DNA from 3 places in the Bradyrhizobium ferriligni genome. Region 2 is predicted to be linked to each of the others. Evidence: riboswitches for the same ligand, from Rfam matches in the RefSeq annotation. Region 2 holds a riboswitch; each other region holds the start of a gene.
What was found. A riboswitch is a leader RNA that binds a small molecule or an ion and turns the genes downstream of it on or off. The one in region 2 is predicted to bind cobalamin.

Region 1: linked by a shared signal. The riboswitch ahead of AC1VNY_RS09795 (TonB-dependent receptor) and the one ahead of AC1VNY_RS17180 (ribonucleoside-diphosphate reductase subunit alpha) in region 2 are both predicted to bind cobalamin.
Region 3: linked by a shared signal. The riboswitch ahead of AC1VNY_RS14155 (DUF1636 family protein) and the one ahead of AC1VNY_RS17180 (ribonucleoside-diphosphate reductase subunit alpha) in region 2 are both predicted to bind cobalamin.

The regions. Positions count from the first base shown of each region.
Region 1 is NZ_JBXEJO010000013.1:9,371-12,641, reverse strand. It holds gene AC1VNY_RS09795 (TonB-dependent receptor) at 1-1,286, opposite strand, end outside; cobalamin riboswitch at 1,393-1,588, opposite strand; gene AC1VNY_RS09790 (CobW family GTP-binding protein) at 1,802-2,725, opposite strand; gene AC1VNY_RS09785 (amidohydrolase family protein) at 2,727-3,271, opposite strand, start outside.
Region 2 is NZ_JBXEJO010000026.1:34,468-37,738, reverse strand. It holds gene AC1VNY_RS17185 (HrpF/NolX family T3SS translocon protein) at 1-418, opposite strand, end outside; cobalamin riboswitch at 1,284-1,499, shown strand; gene AC1VNY_RS17180 (ribonucleoside-diphosphate reductase subunit alpha) at 1,707-3,271, shown strand, end outside.
Region 3 is NZ_JBXEJO010000020.1:50,501-53,771, reverse strand. It holds gene cobN (cobaltochelatase subunit CobN) at 1-120, opposite strand, end outside; gene cobW (cobalamin biosynthesis protein CobW) at 120-1,154, opposite strand; gene AC1VNY_RS14155 (DUF1636 family protein) at 1,151-1,525, opposite strand; cobalamin riboswitch at 1,620-1,834, opposite strand; gene cobO (cob(I)yrinic acid a,c-diamide adenosyltransferase) at 1,871-2,524, shown strand; gene AC1VNY_RS14145 (cobyric acid synthase) at 2,536-3,271, shown strand, end outside.

The sequences.
Region 1 (3,271 bases), on a different contig from region 2:
AAGTCGATCCGGTTGACGTCGAACCCGGCGACGACCTGGTTCGCAAGTCCGAATACGTGACCGCTGACGGTCGTATCCATCCGGTTGCCGAGCTGCTTCTGGTCGTGGAAGATCTCGATATAGCTCGTGCGATCGATCAGCTGGGTCTTCGGATTCCAGGTGTAGTTCTCGATGTCGCGCCAGTGCCGCTCGCTGGTCAGGTAATACAGCGTGTTGTTGACCTTGATGCCGTCGGCGACATCCCACTCGGTCTTGAACCGGGTCCAGCTGTCCTGATAGCGGATCGCGCTGTCCGATGCGTTGTAGTTCTTGAAGCGCAGCGCGTCCTGGATCGAGCCGTTGATCAGCGGCGTACCAAAATAACGCGACGGACTGCGGTCGCCGTAATCCTCCGACAGCGTGAAGGCGAGATTGTCCGACGCCTGCACCCGCACGGCGGCGGAGACCACCGCATTCGAGGTCTTGTCGCGATCGACCCAGCCGTCCGACATGTTGCCGGTGGCGTTGACGCGGTACGACACATTGGGATTGATCGGACCGGTGCTGTCCACCGAGAGCCGCCGCGTCATGTTGCTGTCGAGCGAGACCTCGGCCTCGTTATAAGGCGTATTGAGGGGTTTCTTCGGAATCACGTTGATGACGCCGCCGATCGCGCCCTCGCCGTATAGCACCGAGGCCGGCCCGCGCAGCACCTCGATGCGCTGCGTCGACCAGGTGTCGTAGGGGAACGTCAGCGTGCCGGAGCCGATATAGAAACGCGTGCCGTCATACAGCGTCATCACCGAGTTGCTGCCGGAAAAGCCGCGGGTGCTGAACGACAGGCCGCCATTGCCGGGCGCCGGCGTTGCGATGAAGCCGGCCGCGTCCTGGGTGACGGCATCGAGCACATTATGCTGGCCGCGTTCGGCGATGGTCTGCGCCGTGATGATCTCGACGCTGGCGGGCGTCTGCAGCGGCGTCAGATTGAGCCGGCTGCCGGTGCCGCCCTGCGTGGTGGCGTTGAGCGTCGGCGATGCCGATCCCGAAGCGCCTGACGCCGCGGCGCGCGGCGTGTTGCTGGCTGGTGCGGCCGTCGCGGGCCTTGGCCGCGGCCGCGCCGCGGCGGCCACGTCACGGCTGCGCACCGCAGGCTTCGGCTTTGCCGCAGCGAAAGGCGCGACCTCGATCGGATCGAGCCTGGTTGGAGGAGGTGTTTGTGCCGAGCCTTCGGCCGGCAGCAGCAGCGATGACAGGGAGCAGAGAAGACCGAGGCGCCATTTGCGCGCAACGGGAGAGGACGGAGACATGAAAGGACTCGCGGTAACGTGGCACGTCACCGCGAACGCGGACTGGCGCATTGCCCACAAGGCAGTGCTCCGATCCCACCAGGACGCCCCCGCCCGATGTGCTCGCGTGTGACCACGACTGACGGCAGGTCTCCTGGCTCACGGGTCATCGCCTGTCGACGCCTTCCCGGGCCTGATAGCCCAGTGGCAAATTGACGAAAGGCTCGCCGTTTACAGTTGCGGGGACAGCTGCGGCATTGGGGTTACCCTCGCACCGCATTCCCTTTTGATCCCCGAAGGGAACCGTCGGCAAAAACGATAGGTGGTGGCGGCAGGGCTGTCAATTCGATGCGATTGTCGCACACATGCTTTGCGGGATGGTGCTGCGGCGATGACACAGCGATGTCATGGCTGACGCAGAGACTTCCTAGACCCGTCATCCTGAGGAGCCGCGAAGCGGCGTCTCGAAGGATCGACGGCCACCAGCCGGGCCGTCGACCCTTCGAGACGCGCTACGCGCTCCTCAGGGTGACGGATCACTCGACGCATCCCTCCATCACCTCATCAATCTCCGCTCGCGAGAGCGCACCCATCTCGGCGATGAACACGATGCGCGTGCGCGGCACGCCGGGCGACGGCACGCCGCCCGCAGCCAAGGTCGCGCGGCCGCCGGCGAGTTGAAACACCGTCAGCCGCCCGGGCTGCTCCACCGTCTCGAACAATCCCTTCGCCCGCGCCAGCTTCGGCGCCAGTCTGCCGATCGCCTGCTGCAGGCGCAGCAGCACGACGGGCCGCTCCGAGGTCCAGCTCAGCGTCTCGAAGCGATCGGACACCGGCCGTCGCGGCGCGGTCTCGCGCGGCGCCGGCACATGATCGAGATCCGCCGGAAACAGCAGCGCGGCCGGCACCTCGCCATGCAACGCATCAACCACCACGGCCGCGGGACGAATCGCGCGCAACGCGTCGCGGATCGCGGCGCACGCGGCGGCATCGGCCAGATCGACCTTGCTCAGCGCCACCACGTCCGCCGCCCGCAGCTGCGAGCGCAGCAGCGCATCGTTCAGCATCGCCGCAGGCTGCGTTGCATCGACCACGCACAGCACGGTCTCCAGCGGCGCCTCCTTCCAGATCACGGGATCCATCAGGTTGCGCACGATGTCGGCGGGATCGGCGATCCCGCTGGTCTCGATCACGATGAATTCGGGACGCGGATCACGCCGCAGCAGCGTGGCGAGGGTGCGCAGCAGGTCACCCTCCAGCGTGCAGCAGATGCAGCCGTTGCTCAGGCTGACCACGCCGTCGCTGGCGCCCGCGATCAGCTCCGCGTCGATATTGATCGCACCGAAATCGTTGACCACGGCGGCGATGCGCCGCCCTTGCGCATGCGCCAGCAGATGGTTGACGACCGTGGTCTTGCCCGCCCCGAGGAAGCCCGCGACCAGCAGGATCGGGACCGGCACCTCAGCCCCCGGCGACGGGCCGGCGCACCGGCCGGCCGGGACGCGCCGCGACATCGAGCACACCATCGCTGATCAGCGGCTGGCCGCTGACCACGAGATGCCGCACGCCCTCCGCCGGACGATTCATCGCGGAGAAGGTCGCGCGATCGCTCAGCGTCTCGAAGTCGAAGACCACGACATCGGCGTCGGCGCCGACCTGCAGCCTGCCCTTGGCCCGCATCGCCGGCGTGCTCGCCGACAGGATCTCGGCCGGGATCAGCGCGCATTTGCGGATGCCCTCGAGCAGCGACACTTTCTTGCGCTCGCGCACCCATTCGCGGATGAAGCGGGTGAAACAGCCCGCCGAACGCGGATGCGAGGTGGCATCGTCGGGCAGCGGCCAGGCGTCGCCGGTGTAGGGGCGGCCGTCCGACAGCGTCCACGGCATCGCATCGGAGGCGATCGCGCCGCCCGGATACAGCACCGCCATGTCGAGCAGATCGCGATGATGCGCGTTGTTCTCGATGTCGAGCACGTGCCACAGCACCAAGGTCGAGGGCTCTTCGG
Region 2 (3,271 bases):
TCCAATCAAGCGGGCATTTGTCCTTGTGGCGGTTCAGCACAGAGACAATCTGCAGTTCCGCATTAGTCAGCGTGCCACCGTTCCAGGTGATCCTTGAGCTTTGTACGGGCGCTTCCGCAATGATCGGGCTGCCGGCAGCACAGGACGGCTGTGGGTCATCCTGATATGCATCCAAGGCTGCCCTTATCTCTGGTGGCAGGATATTCCGCGCCTCCTGCGTGAGTTCCTCCGTCAGTTGCTTGGTTGATTCTGTGGGGGCCGGCTCCTGCGGTGCTGAATGATCGCTGGTCGTGTCTTTCGACGAGAGGCTGGCCAGCATCGCCTGAAAGCTGGAAAAGTCCTGCGCCGAAGAGGGCGGGGCGGGCATTCCGGAGAAAGCCACAGTTGAGTTGGCGGTTGGCGATAGGTCGACTGACATTACACGTCCTCCGATATAAGAGTGCACCACAAGACGGTCACCAGCGCGGCCCGAGATCGCGACGAACAAGGAGTGTTGATCGGCAGAGTTCAACAGGTCCTACCACTTGCGTCCTGTTGCTCAGTGCGCCTTCAGCGCTCAGTTCCGCGACTATCCATGGGAACACCGCCGTCTAGATATTCACGCCGTATGATAAAACGGACAACCTTTCGAGAAGCTGACGGCGCTCAGATGATTTCAAGGCGATTGATGAAATAGCCTTGCAAGCAAGGAGCCTGGACGTATTTCAATGCCGGTGCCAGCTTCGTTTGGTTGCGTTCACCTGGCCTGGTGCCATGTCAGCGAGTTAAGCTCCTGATCCAGAACCGTGTAACTGTAAGGCATCGATGGCAGCGTCAGCGGCGCGTCGAGCGTCCTGACGACGTCAGGCAGGTGAAAACAGTAACACATAGCACTTTCTTCAAGATGACAGTCTCCGAGATCGGATGAGTATGCCTGCTATTTTTCACAACAGGATCGACACCAAAATTCGTCCCAAATTTAGAGGCCGATGCTTCTTCCTAAATGGAAGCCAGCCGCGATCATCAGGTAACGAACGCTCGTCAGCTTTCGGTCAGCTCGCTTCTCTAAAGAGTTGGCCCATTCGCGCTCACGAACGCTGCCAATCTTATCACGCGACAGAAACGGTTCTTCTCATGTTGCCTGCCGTTATGCGCAAACTTAACGGAAACTAGAAAGGCAGCCCAACGGCTTCTCCAATCATCTGCAGCGGAAGTGACAGGGCGATAGAGTGGTCCGGGCGGTCGGTATGTTTTTGCCTTCTCAATCTAGATCTCTCCAGTTGACGAATCCCGGCGAGTAGTGCCTATCTCTAGCTAGTCACGGTCTTCCGCTCCCCACACCTTGTAGGTCGGAAGCTAAGAGGGAACCCGGTGCGCCAACACGGCAACTCCGGGGCTGCCCCCGCAACTGTAAGCGGCGAGCGGTTGTCATCATGGTCACTGGCGCGACACAGCGCCGGGAAGGCCGACGGCCGCAGTGACCCGCGAGCCAGGAGACCTGCCGCGACCGAACGAAAGTCCTCGGGCGGGGTGCCCCGGTGGGTCGCTTGCAGCCGGGGACATTTGCCCGGATTCCTCGCAAGTCGTCCGCGCGGCCCACGCCTAACATCGCGGGGTTGCCGATGTCGCCGTCTTACAATTTCGATCAGCAGGGTCATCTCATTGAGCCGTCGCATGTGCGGCCGCGCCCAGCGCAGGCAAGGCCTAACCCGCCTGAGTTGTGTCGTGTGTTGCCGTCGCCGGCTCCGCTGCCGCGCCCCCTTGCGCCATCGCCAAGGCCGGCCGATCTCAAGCTCGATCGGACGCGCGACGACCTGTTGACGCCGTTCGGCAAGCTGACGGTGACCGACCGTTATCTGCTCGCCGGCGAATTGCTCCAGGACATGTTCGCGCGGGTGTCTTGCGCCTTCGCGGATGATGTTGCGCATGCCCAACGTCTCTATGATGCGATGTCTCGGCTGTGGTTCATGCCGGCCACACCGGTGCTGTCCAACGGCGGCACCACGCGCGGTCTGCCGATCTCATGCTTCCTTAACTCGGTGTCGGACTCGCTCGAAGGCATCGTCGGCACCTGGAACGAGAATGTCTGGCTTGCCTCTAACGGCGGCGGCATCGGCACTTACTGGGGCAACGTTCGCTCGATCGGCGAGAAGGTGAAGGGCGGCGTTACCTCAGGTATCATCCCGTTCATCCACGTCATGGACGGCCTGGCATTGGCGATCAGCCAGGGCTCGTTGCGGCGCGGCTCTGCGGCGGTCTATCTCGATATCCACCATCCCGAGATCGAGGAGTTTCTCGAGATCCGCAAGGCGTCCGGCGACTTCAACCGCAAGAGTCTCAACCTGCACCACGGGATCAACGTTACCGACGCGTTCATGCGTGCCGTGGGCGCCGGCACCGCGTTCGCTCTGCGCAGCCCGAAGACCAACGATGTCATCCGCGAGATCGACGCCCGCCAGCTGTGGCAACGCATCCTGGAGAACCGGCTGCAGACCGGCGAGCCTTATCTGTTGTTTATCGACACCGTGAACCGATCGCTCCCCAAGCACCAGCGCGAGCTCGGCCTCAAGGTCTCTACCTCCAACCTGTGCAGCGAAATTACCCTGCCGACCGGCATCGATCATCGCGACGAGGACCGCACCGCGGTGTGCTGCCTGTCGTCGCTCAACCTCGAGACCTGGGACCAGTGGAATGAGAAGCCAGGCTTCATCGAGGACGTCATGCGCTTCCTCGACAACGTGCTGACCCACTTCATCACGGTGGCGCCGGACGGCATGAAGCGTGCCCGCTACGCCGCCTTGCGTGAGCGCTCCGTCGGCCTCGGCGTCATGGGCTTCCATTCGTTCCTGCAGGCCAAGGGCATTCCGATGGAAAGTGTCGTGGCCAAGTCGTTCAATCTGAACATGTTCCGGAAAATCCGTCGCGATGCCGACGCGGCATCCGTGACGCTCGCGCGCGAGCGTGGGCCGTGCCCGGATGCACTGGAACGCGGTGTGATGGCGCGCTTCAGCCATAAGATCGCGATCGCGCCAACCGCCTCGATCAGCATCATCTGCGGCGGGACCAGCGCTTGCGTCGAGCCGATCCCGGCCAACATCTACACCCATAAGACCTTGTCCGGTGCCATCTCGGTGCGTAATCCGCATCTCGCCAAGCTGCTGGCCGCCAAGGGCGTAGATACTTCGGCGACCTGGCAGTCGATCATCGCGCACGAGGGTTCGGTCGCCCATCTCGACATCCTGTCGGAGCACGAGAAAGCGGTCTTTCGTACCGCCTTCGAAATCGACCAGCG
Region 3 (3,271 bases), on a different contig from region 2:
GAAGGCAGCAAGATCGCTGTCGGAAAACGACAACACCACGAGATCGGCCGGATCCTGGCCGAGGTCCCTTGGCGTCGCGGTCTCCTCAAGGCCGCGGCTCTCGCGGAAGACGACGTGCATCAGACACCAAGCCGTGCCCTGATCGCGGCTTCATCGATGTCGGCATGTTCGCCGATCACGACGAGCTTCGACTGCCGCGCCCGTGCGCCCCAGGGCATGTCGAACTGATGCCGCACCCGTTCGCCGACCGATTGCACCAGCAGCCGCATCGGCTTGCCTTCCACCGCGATGTAGCCCTTGGCGCGCAGCACATTCTGCTCGCGCGCCAGCCCCTTGATCGAGGCGACCAGCGCGTCGACATCCGAAACTTCCGGGAGATCGATCACGACGGAATTGAAATCGTCGTGCTCGTGTTCCTCCTCGCCATCGTGATGCGACGGCCGCGCCGCGAGATCGTTTTCCGCCGCCGCCTCGAGCCCGAGGATCACGCGCGCGTCGATCGTGCCGTCGACGACGGGCAGCATCGGCACCTCGCGCGGCATCTCGGCCGCGATCACCTCTTTCGCTGCCTTGATCCCCTCCGCCCCGGCAAGGTCGGCCTTGGTCAGCAGCACGAGATCGGCACAGGCGATCTGGTCCTCGAACACCTCCGACAGCGGCGTCTCGTGGTCCAGATTGTCGTCTGCTGCGCGCTGCGCGTCCACCGCGGCCGGATCAGGCGCAAAACGGCCGGCGGCGACAGCCTCGGCGTCGGCCAGCGCGATCACACCGTCGACCGTGATCCGCGAACGGATTTCCGGCCAGTCGAACGCCTTCAGCAGCGGCTTCGGCAGCGCGAGCCCCGAGGTCTCGATCACGATGTGATCGGGCTTCACGTTCCGCGCCAGCAACTGCTCCATCGCCGGGATGAAATCATCGGCGACGGTGCAGCAGATGCAGCCATTGGCGAGCTCGACGATGTTCTCGGCCGGACAATTGGCGTCGGCGCACGACTTCAGGATGTCGCCGTCGACGCCTTCGCTGCCGAATTCGTTGACCAGCACCGCGAGCTTCTTGCCGTTGGCGTTGCGGATCAGATGCTGGATCAGCGTCGTCTTGCCGGAACCGAGAAAGCCGGTCACGACGGTGACCGGAATTTTGGCGAGCGTGGTCATTCTGCGGCCTCCGGCACGACGGGAAGAGGTGGAATGCGGGCGAGCGATTGCTTGCGGAAGATTTCCGGACGGCTGCGCCACGGCACGATGCCGTCAGGCGCTGCCGCATAGGCGGAGGCACCGGCGATCACATCCGCGGCATTGTCAGCGGACAGTCGGCCGTAGACATAGGACCATCGCCCCGGCGCGCTGAGCGCGACCGAGCAACCCTGGCTGCAGGCCGACAGACATGCGACGGGAACCAGATTGACGTCATCGGGCACGCCGGCCTCAACGAGCGCGGCATGCAGGCGCGCACCGGGCGCGAGTTCACCTTCCGCCGGCGTCTGGCCGGCGCGGCAAGTGATGCAGACATGAAGTGTAACGCTCATCGCCCTTCCTGGATTGACAGCGGGAAGCGATGAGGCACACGAACCGATTTTGGACAGGTTCGTTCCCCGTCGCGGAACACCCCGTCCGCCGGTCTCACAACATGCTGCGTTGGCAGGTCTCCCGGCTTGCGGAGCAGGTTTTACCCTTCGATGCCCACCTTCCCGACTCCGTATGGAATCAGTGGCTTGGGCATCTCTCCGGTCACGGTCGCGGGGGCGGCTGCGCTTCGGGCGAACCTTGCGGTCATCGCCCTATCGCATTCCCTCTTCGCCTGTCGTAGGACAGGAACCAACGCGGACCCACCATTCGTCCAAGCCTCGCACTTGTCAAGCCGAAGGAACGTGATGACTTCTGATGGAAACGAAGCTGAAGACGGCGCCGTCGGCACCGATTCTTCGCTGGATGCACGCCATGCGGACAAGATGGCGAAAAAGAAAGCCGCCCGCGACCGCATCATGGCGACCAAGAGCGGTGAAAAGGGCCTGATCATCGTTCATACCGGCGCCGGCAAAGGAAAATCCTCCTCCGCGTTCGGCATGATCGTGCGCTGTGTGGCGCACGGCTTTCCCTGTGCCGTGGTGCAGTTCATCAAGGGCGCCTGGGATACCGGCGAGCGCCGCCTGCTCACCGGGCATTTCGGCGATCTCTGTCAATTCCATGCGATGGGCGAAGGCTTTACCTGGGAGACGCAGGATCGCGCCCGCGACATCGCGGCAGCGCAAGCCGGCTGGGAAAAGGCCAAGCAGCTGATCGCGGACCCGAGCCTGCGCATGGTCGTGCTCGACGAGATCAACATCGCACTACGCTACGATTACCTCGCGATCGCCGATGTCGTCGACTTCCTGACCACATCGAAGCCGCCGATGACCCATGTCGTACTCACCGGGCGCAATGCCAAGGAGGAACTGATCGAGATTGCCGATCTCGTCACCGAGATGACGCTGGTGAAGCATCCGTTCCGCTCCGGCATCAAGGCCCAGCCGGGCGTCGAGTTCTGACGGACATCACGATGGCGCGCGCATTGATGATCCAAGGAGCCGGCTCGGACGTGGGCAAGTCGCTCATCGTCGCCGGCCTTGCGCGCGCGGCCCGACGGCGCGGCCTGCGCGTGCTGCCGTTCAAGCCGCAGAACATGTCGAACAACGCCGCCGTGACCGTCGACGGCGGCGAGATCGGCCGCGCGCAGGCGTTGCAGGCGCTCGCCGCCGGCGTCGAGCCGCACACCGACATGAACCCGGTGCTGCTCAAGCCCGAGACCGATGTCGGCGCCCAGATCATCGTGCACGGCAAACGGATCGCCACCGCACGCGCGCGCGAATACGCCGGCATGAAGCCGTCGCTGATGGGCGCGGTGCTGGAGAGCTTTGGCCGCCTGAAAGAGCGCGCCGGCCTCGTGCTGGTCGAGGGCGCCGGCAGCCCCGCCGAGGTCAACTTACGCAAGTCCGACATCGCCAACATGGGCTTTGCACGCCGGGCTGGCGTGCCCGTGGTGCTGGTCGGCGACATCGACCGCGGCGGCGTGATCGCGCAGCTCGTGGGCATCAAGACAGTGATCGACCCTGACGATGCCGCGATGATCCAGGGCTTTGTCATCAACAAATTCCGCGGCGATCCGACATTGTTCGATGACGGTTACCGCCTGATCGAAGAGCGCACCGCCTGGCGCGGCTTTGGCGTGCTGCCCTGGTTCGTCCGCGCCGGCGAGCTTCCGGCCGAAGATGCGCTTGGGCTCGGCGAGGCGCGCA